2 regions of the Bradyrhizobium genosp. L genome follow, and region 1 is predicted to be linked to the other one. Evidence: riboswitches for the same ligand, from Rfam matches in the RefSeq annotation. Region 1 holds a riboswitch; the other holds the start of a gene.

Region 1 (4,414 bases):
GCCGTCTTCACATATTCCATCGCGTAGTTGCGATAGGCCTTTTCCAGCCGCGGCTTGGGCCAGCTTTCGACCGGCAGCGCAGGCGCAGTCTTCGGATCGAACAAGGGCGCTTCGAGGTGACGCGCGAACACCATGCGCTGGTCGAGCTCGAGTGGATGATCATATTCGCAGTAATAGCCTTCGAGCCCGTCCTGGCCGTCGACGCTCTGCTTGGTGCAGACGAAGCCGAGCCTGATATCGCCGAGCGCGACACCGTTGTTGGCGTGCCAGCCGCGCAGCATCGCGCGCGAAACCTCGCCCGGCACGCCGCAGATTGCGGTGCCTTTCCAGATCCAGCGCGGCGGCGGATAGCGGATCCAGGCCTTGCGGTCGGTCTCATGCATGTATTCGACATGCACGCCGCCGATCCAGTTGGAGAGATAGTGATACTGCGCGGCCGCGACCGCCGGCGGCAATCCGTCGAGGCCGAGCTTCTTCAAACCCGGCAGGAAGCGCTCCTGCTGCTGGCGGCGAAAGACACGGAAGACGAACTCGGCGGCGTCGGCGGTGCCGCGCCGCGTCACGACTGACAGGATCAGGCCGGTGAAGAAGGCATGGTAGAGATCGGCCACGCTGCGCCAGCGCCGCCATTGTGATTCTTGTGCGCTCTCGCCTGCGGTCATGTTTGCTCCGGGTGCGTTGTTTTGCCCGAATGTGTCATCGCCTGAGAGGCGGCGCAACCAAACACACATTCGGTGTCATCGCCCGACTTGATCGGGCGATCCAGTATTCCAGAGACTGCTGTTATCAATCGAGATGCCGCGGCGTACTGGATTCCCCGCTTTCGCGGGGAATGACAGCGGAGAGAGTATCGCTACACCCGAAAATGCTTCGACAGCTTCAAACCCTGCGCCTGGTAGTTCGAGCCGATGCGCTGGCCGTAGAGCGCGTCGGGTCGCTCCAGCATGCGCTCGTAGACCAGGCGGCCGACGATCTGGCCGTGCTCGAGGATGAACGGCACCTCGCGCGAACGCACTTCCAGCACGGCGCGCGCGCCCTTGCCGCCGGCGCCGGCATAGCCGAAGCCGGGATCGAAGAACCCGGCATAGTGGACGCGGAATTCGCCGACCAGCGGATCGAACGGCACCATCTCGGCGGCGAAATCCGGCGGCACCTGCACCGCTTCCTTCGACGCGAGGATATAGAACTCGCCGGGATCGAGGATCAGACTGCCGTCGGGGCGCGCCTTGATCGGCTCCCAGAAATCGTCGACGGCGTAGCCGCCGCGACGGTCGATATCGACCACGCCGGTGTGCCGCTTGGCGCGGTAGCCGACGAAGCCGCCCGAACTCTCGCCGGAAAGATCGACCGAGAGCGCCACGCCGTGCGCGAGATCGGCATCGTCGATATCGACCAGGCGCTCGGCGGCATGCAGCGCGTCGAGCTCATCGGCGGAGAGCACCGCGTCACCGATCCGGAAGCGCACCTGGCTGAGCCGCGAGCCCTCGCGCAACAACACCGGAAACGTCTTCGGGCTGATCTCGGCATAGAGCGGGCCGTGATAGCCGGCGCCGATCATGTCGAAGCGGCGGGTGCCGTCGGCGATCACGCGCGTGAACACGTCGAGCCGGCCGGTCGAGCTCTTGGGATTGGCCGCCGCGACGATCTCCGGCGGCAGCGCCAGGCTCTCCAGCAGCGGCACGATGTAGACGCAATTGGTTTCCAGCACCGCGCCGTCGGAGAGATCGATCTCGTGCAGCTTCAACTGATCGATCCGCTCGGCGACGGTGGCGTCAGGCCCGGGCAGAAAGCTCGCCCGCACCCGGTAGGCGATGTCGCCGAGCCGCAAATCGAGGCTGGCCGGCTGGATCTGGCTCTCGACGAAATCATAGGCGGGCAGGATGAGGCCGGCCTCCGCCATCTCCGCGATCATGCGGTCGGGCAGGATTCCGTTGGATTCATCTTCCAGCTCAAACGACACGACGGGTCCCTCGGGATGGCCCGGATCAACGTCCGAAACCGCCATCCAGCCCCCAAATATAGGCTTTTACGGGTTATCCGATGACCGCCTTGACGGAAAGGGCGCGAGGGAATATCAGCACCACTTATCCCGTGGTGATTTGAGCCGGCCGGCTTGCAGCCACGTTAAATAAGTCGCTAAACAGGCCGGGGACAGTGTGATCCCGGCCTGTGGAGAATGTCTCCAGGCCGGTTTTTTTGTGGCCGTTTTCCCGAGGAAGACGGTCGCGTTGGAGGTCACATGTCTGAGTCTGAAGTTTCCCGCTACCGTCCCGAAACCCGCCTGGTCCATGGCGGGACGCTGCGCTCGCAATTCGGCGAGACCTCGGAGGGGCTGTTCCTTACCCAGGGCTACGTCTACGACAGCGCCGAGCAGTGCGAGGCGCGCTTCAAGGGCCAGGATCCCGGCTTCATCTATTCGCGCTATTCCAACCCGACCATTGCGATGTTCGAGCGCCGCATGATCGAGCTCGAGGGCGCCGAGGCGGCGCGCTCGACCGCGACCGGCATGGCTGCGGTGACGACCGCGATCCTCGCGCCGCTGAAGGCCGGCGACCACGTGGTGGCGTCGAAGGCGCTGTTCGGTTCGTGCCTTTACGTGGTGCAGGACCTGCTGCCGCGCTACGGCATCGAGACCACGCTGGTCGACGGCCTCGATCTCGACCAGTGGCAGCGCGCGTTGCGGCCGAACACAAAAACCTTCTTCCTGGAGAGCCCGACCAATCCGACGCTCGACGTGCTCGATATATCAGCGATCGCCAAGATCGCGCACTCGGGCGGTGCCCGGCTGATCGTCGACAACGTGTTCGCAACGCCGATCTGGCAGAGCCCGTTGTCGCTCGGCGCCGACGTCGTGGTCTATTCCGCGACCAAGCATATCGACGGCCAGGGCCGCTGCCTCGGCGGCGTCATCCTGTCGTCGGAAGCCTTCATCGCCGAGCACATCCATAATTTCATGCGCCAGACCGGCCCGTCGCTGTCGCCGTTCAATGCCTGGGTGCTGCTGAAGGGGCTCGAGACGCTCGGCGTCCGCGTCCGCGCGCAGACCGAGAGCGCGGCGAAGATCGCCGACGTGCTGGCGAGCCATCCGAAGGTCTCGCGGCTGGTCTATCCGGGCCGCGCCGACCATCCGCAGGCCGCGACGGTGAAGAAGCAGATGGGCGCAGGCTCGACGCTGGTCGGCTTCGAGGTGAAGGACGGCAAGGCCGGCGCCTTCCGCTGCCTCAACGCGCTGAAGATCGCCCGCATCTCCAACAATCTCGGCGACTCCAAGAGCCTGGTGACCCACCCCGCGACCACGACGCATCAGCGCCTGGCGCCGGAGGCCCGCGCCGAGCTCGGCATCAGCGAAGGCTTTATCCGCTTCTCGGCAGGCCTCGAGCATCCCGACGACCTGATCGAGGATCTCGCGCAGGCGCTGGAGAAGGTGTGAGCTTTCTGCGCCGTCATGGCCGGGCCTGGCCCGGACATCCACGTCTTGCTTGCAGAGACGAAGACGTGGATGCCCGGCTCAAGGCCGGGCATGACGAGGTTGTGGAGCGACTGAGCGTTAAGTCGCCGCCGTGGTCACACCACCGTCGATCACGATGGTCTGGCCGGTCATGAAGGTCGAGGCGTCGGAGGCAAGATACGCCACCGCGCCGGCGATCTCGTCGGGTTCGCCGATGCGGCGCAGCGGCGTGGATGCCGTGCGGCGCTTCAGATTGTCCGGATCCTCCCACAGCGCGCGGGCGAAATCGGTCTTCACCAGTCCCGGCGCCACGCAATTGACGCGCACGCCCTTCGGGCCCCATTCGCCGGCGAGGCTGCGGCACAGCGCAAAATCGGCCGCCTTCGAGATGCCGTAGGCGCCGATCACCGTCGAGCCGCGCAAGCCGCCGATCGAGGAGATGATCACCACCGAGCCCTTGCCGCGCTCCGCCATCTGCGGGATCGCGAGCGCGCTGAGCCAGATGTTGCTCTTGACGTTGGAGCCCATGATCTTGTCGAAGGCCTCATCGGTGATGTCGAGCAGCGGGCCGTAATAGGGATTGACCGCCGCGTTGCAGACCAGGGTGTCGATCCTGCCGTAGTGCTTGATCGTGCCCGAGATCAGCGCCTCGACCTCGGCACGGCGCGCGATGTTGCAGGGGATCACGAGCGCATCACCGCCCGCCTTCTTGATGCCGTCTGCGACTTCGTTACAGGCGTCCGCCTTGCGCGAGGAGATCACGACCTTGGCGCCGAGCTTGGCCAGCAGCTCGGCCGAGGCGCGACCGATGCCGCGGCTCGATCCGGTGACGACCGCGACGGTGCCAGTGAGATCGAACGGGGTGTTTTTCATTGTTGTTTCCTCCCTCGCGAACCGTCATTCCGGGGCGCGACGCAGTCGCGAGCCCGGAATCCATCAGGCCGCATTGTTTGTGGTGAAATGGAT
Region 2 (4,414 bases), 510 kb from region 1:
CAGGTGGCGGCGGCGGTGTAGGTCTCCGTCATTCCGGGGCTTCGCGAAGCGAAGAACCCGGAATCTCGAGATTCCGGGTCTGGTCCTTCGGACCATCCCGGAATGACGCCGAGACGTCACTTCCCCTTCTCTCCCCGGCTCAGCAAAAATACGCCCTGCTCGCCGAACATGTTCCACACCCACCACGGCAGGTTCAGCGGCACCGGGCGGCCGTAGAGATCGAGCGCGACGGCGCGCTCCATCTTGACGTTGATCTCGTCGCAGAGCTCCACGAAATCCTTGATGGTGCAGAAGTGGATGTTCGAGGTGTCGTACCAGCTCGCCGGCAGATTCTCGGTGCGCGGCATGTGGCCGCCGATCAGGAGCTGCAGCCGCATCTTCCAGAAGCCGAAATTCGGGAACGAGACGATGGCGCGGTGGCCGATCCGCAGCAGGTTTTCCAGCACCACCTTGGGCTGCCGCGTCGCCTGCAAGGTTTGCGACAGGATCACATAGTCGAAGGCATCGTCGGGATAGTTGACGAGATCGGTGTCGGCGTCGCCCTGCACCACCGCGAGCCCCTTGGCGACGCAGCCGTTGACACCCTCGCGCGACAGCTCGATGCCGCGGCCGTCGATGCCGCGGCTCTCCAGCAATTGCAGCAACTCTCCGTCGCCGCAGCCGACGTCGAGCACGCGCGAGCCGGGCTTGACCATCTCGGCGACCAAGAGATGGTCTCTGCGATAGCCGCCGGTGCGCTCCGGCGCGACACCCGGCAGGGGCAATGTCTGCTGCATGCTCATGACTGGGCCTCGCCGCCCCTGAGGCCGCGCGCCTTGCCTGCGGCCTGCAGGAACGCGCGCGAGATCTCGAAGAATTCCGGCACGTCGAGCAGGAAGGCGTCATGGCCGCGATCGGTCTCGATCTCGGCGAACGACACCCGCGCGCTCGACGCGTTCAGCGCATGCACCAGCGCACGCGATTCCGAGGTCGGAAACAGCCAGTCGCTGGTGAACGACACCACGCAGAACCGCGTCTTGATGCCGGTGAACGCATTCGCCAGCGCGCCGTTGTGGTCGGCGGCGATGTCGAAATAGTCCATCGCGCGGGTCAGATAGAGATAGGAGTTGGCGTCGAAGCGCTCGACGAACGACGAGCCCTGGTAGCGCAGATAGCTCTCGACCTGGAAATCCGCATCGAACGAGAAGGTCGGCAGTTCGCGGTCCTGCATCCGCCGCCCGAACTTGCGATGCAGCGCGGCGTCCGAGAGATAGGTGATGTGCGCGGCCATCCGCGCCACCGCGAGCCCGCGATGCGGATGGGTATCCTCGTCGACATAGCGGCCGCCGCGCCAGTCCGGATCGGCCATCACGGCCTGCCGCCCCAGTTCGTGGAACGCGATGTTCTGCGCCGAGTGGCGCGTCGAGCAGGCGATTGCCAAGGTCGAGAACACGCGCTCCGGATACGCCGCAGTCCATTGCAGCACCTGCATGCCGCCCATCGAGCCGCCGACCACGCAGAACAGCGTATCGATGCCGAGGCGATCGATCAGCATCGCCTGCGCGCGCACCATGTCGGGGATGGTGATGACGGGGAATTCGAGCCCCCACGCCTTGCCCGTCGCCGGATTGATCGAAGCCGGGCCGGTCGAGCCCATGCAGCCGCCGATCACGTTGGAGCAGATGATGAAGTATTTTTCGGGATCGAGCGGCTTGCCGGCCCCGACCATGGTGTCCCACCAACCGGACTTTCCGGTGACCGGATGGACGTTGTTGACGTGCTGATCGCCGGTCAGCGCATGGCAGATCAGGATCGCGTTGGAGCGGTCGGCGTTGAGCTCGCCATAGGTCTGGTAGGCGATCTGGAACGGTGCGAGATCGACGCCGCAGTCGAGCTTGAGCGGCTGGTCCACGCCGAACTTCGCCACCAAAGACGAGGGATGATCGACCTCATGGGCGCGATCGTCGCTGGGGACCTGCTGGCTCGTTATCGGACGCACGTTGTTCATGTAGGCGACCTCGCCTCCACGCGGGAGGCCTCGAACAGGAATCAGGCCAATAAAAAACCCGGCCTGAACATAGGTTCGGCCGGGAGCTAGCTGAGCTGTCCCCGGCCTGTTTAGCGAGTTGTTTAACGTGGCTGCAAGCCGGCCGGCTCAAATGACCACGGAGTGGGGCAAACGTAGTCCCCGCGCCTCCCGCCGTCAAGGCGGGCCCAATGGTTAACCGATTGCGCAACGCACGCCTGCGAGGTTTCTCTTTGCTTTCGGTTGCCGTCTTTCCTAATCAGGGAGCCGTCCGGAACGAGGTCAGGCCACCCGGACGAACAAGGTTTCTACGCAATGTCCAACCCACCCCCATCGCCGCCTTCGCTGCAGGAGCTGCGCAAGGAGATCGACGCGATCGACGAACAGGTTCACCGCCTGCTGATGGCGCGCGGCGACATCATCGACCGGCTGATCCAGGTCAAGAAGACCCAGGAGGTCGGCTCGGCGTTCCGCCCGGCGCGCGAGGCCAGCATGATGCGCGAGCTGGTGCGGCGGCATCGCGGCATCCTGCCGCTCGACACCATCGAGAGCATCTGGCGCGTCATCATCTCGACGTTCACCTACGTGCAGGCGCCGTTCGCGGTGCATGCCGACGTCTCCGTCGGCGAGTCCGCGATGCGCGACTCCGCGCGCTTCCATTTCGGCTTCGTGGTGCCTTACGTCTCGCATTTCAGTGCGCAGGCAGCGGTCGAGGCGGCGGCGAAGTCGAAGGGCGACCTCGCGCTGGTCTCCGCGATCGCGAGCCGCACGCCGTGGTGGAACGCGCTGGAGGCCGATGGCGCGCCGAAGATCATCGCGCGGCTGCCGTTCCTCGAGCGCGCCGACCACCCCGCCGCGTTGCCGGTGTTCGTGATCTCGCGGGTTGCCGACGATGCCATGGTGACGGAGGTGCAGACCTGGAGCGTGCGCGTCTCCGGCTGGAACGCCGACGTCGCCCGCGCCCTTGCGCCACTCGCCGAGATCGTCGCGGTCCCCGACACCGCCTTCGACGGCGCGGCGCTTTTGGTCTCGGTCTCGGACCACGGCTTCGAGGAGATCAAGCTCGCTCTGATCAAGGCCGGCGCCTCGGTGCGCTCCTCGGCCCTCGTCGGCAGCCACGCAACGCGCTATACGGTGCCCTCGAACGGGCCGGCCAAGAGCTAGGCCCGCCGTTACCCGGAGTTGACGATGTCCCGCCCCGTGCCGAACCCCGGCATTCTCGATATTGCGCCCTACACGCCCGGCAAGAGCCCGGTGCCGGAACCGGGCCGCAAGGTGTTCAAGCTGTCGGCCAACGAGACGCCGTTCGGTCCCTCGCCGAAGGCGATCGCGGCCTACAAGCAGGCCGCCGACCATCTCGAGGATTATCCGGAGGGCACTTCGCGGGTGCTGCGCGAGGCGATCGGCCGCGCCTACGGGCTCGATCCTGATCGCATCATCTGCGGCGCCGGCTCCGATGAGATTCTCAATTTGCTGGCCCACACCTACCTCGCGCCCGGCGACGAGGCGATCTCGACCAGCCACGGTTTCCTGGTCTACCCGATCGCGACGATGGCGAACGGTGCCAGGAACGTGGTCGCGGCCGAGAGTAATTTCACCGCCGACGTCGACGCCATCCTCAAGGTGGTGACGCCGCGCACGAAGCTGGTCTGGCTCGCCAACCCGAACAATCCGACCGGCACCTATCTGCCGTTCGACGAGGTCAAGCGGCTGCGCGCCGCGCTGCCTTCGCATGTGCTGCTGGTGCTCGACGCCGCCTACGCCGACTACGTCTCGCGCAACGACTATGAGCTCGGCATCGAGCTGGTCGCGACCACCGACAACACGGTGGTGACGCACACCTTCTCCAAGATCCACGGCCTTGCCGCACTGCGGATCGGCTGGATGTTCGGGCCGGCGCATATCGTCGATGCCTGCAACCGGATCCGCGGTCCATTCAACGTGACGACGCCGGCGATGCTGGCGGCGGTCGCGGCAATCGAGGACACCGCGCATGTACAGATGTCGAAGGCGCACACCGAACACTGGCGCAACTGGCTGACCGAGGAGATCGGCAAGCTCGGGCTGAAGGTGACGCCGAGCGTCGCCAATTTCGTGCTGATCCATTTCCCGACCGACAAAGGCAAGACCTCGGACGAAGCCGACGCCTATCTGACCCGGCGCGGCCTCGTGCTGCGCGCCCTGAAGAACTACAAGTTGCCGCATGCGTTGCGCATGACCATTGGCACCGAGGAAGCCAACCGCCTCGTGGTCGAGGCGCTGCGCGACTTCCTGGCCGGAAAGTGATGGCGGACGTGAGCACGGCTCCCCTCTTCAACCGCATCGCGCTGATCGGCTTCGGCCTGATCGGCGGCTCGATCGCGCGCGGCGCCCGCGCGCAAGGGCTCGCCGGCGAGATCGTGACCTCGG

The links. A riboswitch is a leader RNA that binds a small molecule or an ion and turns the genes downstream of it on or off. The one in region 1 is predicted to bind S-adenosylmethionine.
Region 2: it holds a riboswitch for S-adenosylmethionine, as region 1 does, so the genes downstream of both, metX (homoserine O-acetyltransferase MetX) here and IC762_RS33860 (O-succinylhomoserine sulfhydrylase) in region 1, are expected to answer to the same signal.

Annotation. Positions count from the first base shown of each region.
Region 1 covers NZ_CP061378.1:7,116,731-7,121,144, forward strand. Annotated here, with positions in the region: gene IC762_RS33850 (hypothetical protein) at 1-662, opposite strand, end outside; gene IC762_RS33855 (2'-deoxycytidine 5'-triphosphate deaminase) at 854-1,912, opposite strand; SAM riboswitch at 2,082-2,161, shown strand; gene IC762_RS33860 (O-succinylhomoserine sulfhydrylase) at 2,240-3,430, shown strand; gene IC762_RS33865 (SDR family NAD(P)-dependent oxidoreductase) at 3,548-4,321, opposite strand.
Region 2 covers NZ_CP061378.1:6,605,993-6,610,406, forward strand. Annotated here, with positions in the region: gene IC762_RS31520 (alpha/beta fold hydrolase) at 1-21, shown strand, start outside; gene metW (methionine biosynthesis protein MetW) at 117-782, opposite strand; gene metX (homoserine O-acetyltransferase MetX) at 779-1,987, opposite strand; SAM riboswitch at 2,077-2,156, opposite strand; gene IC762_RS31535 (chorismate mutase) at 2,321-3,169, shown strand; gene hisC (histidinol-phosphate transaminase) at 3,194-4,291, shown strand; gene IC762_RS31545 (prephenate/arogenate dehydrogenase family protein) at 4,300-4,414, shown strand, end outside.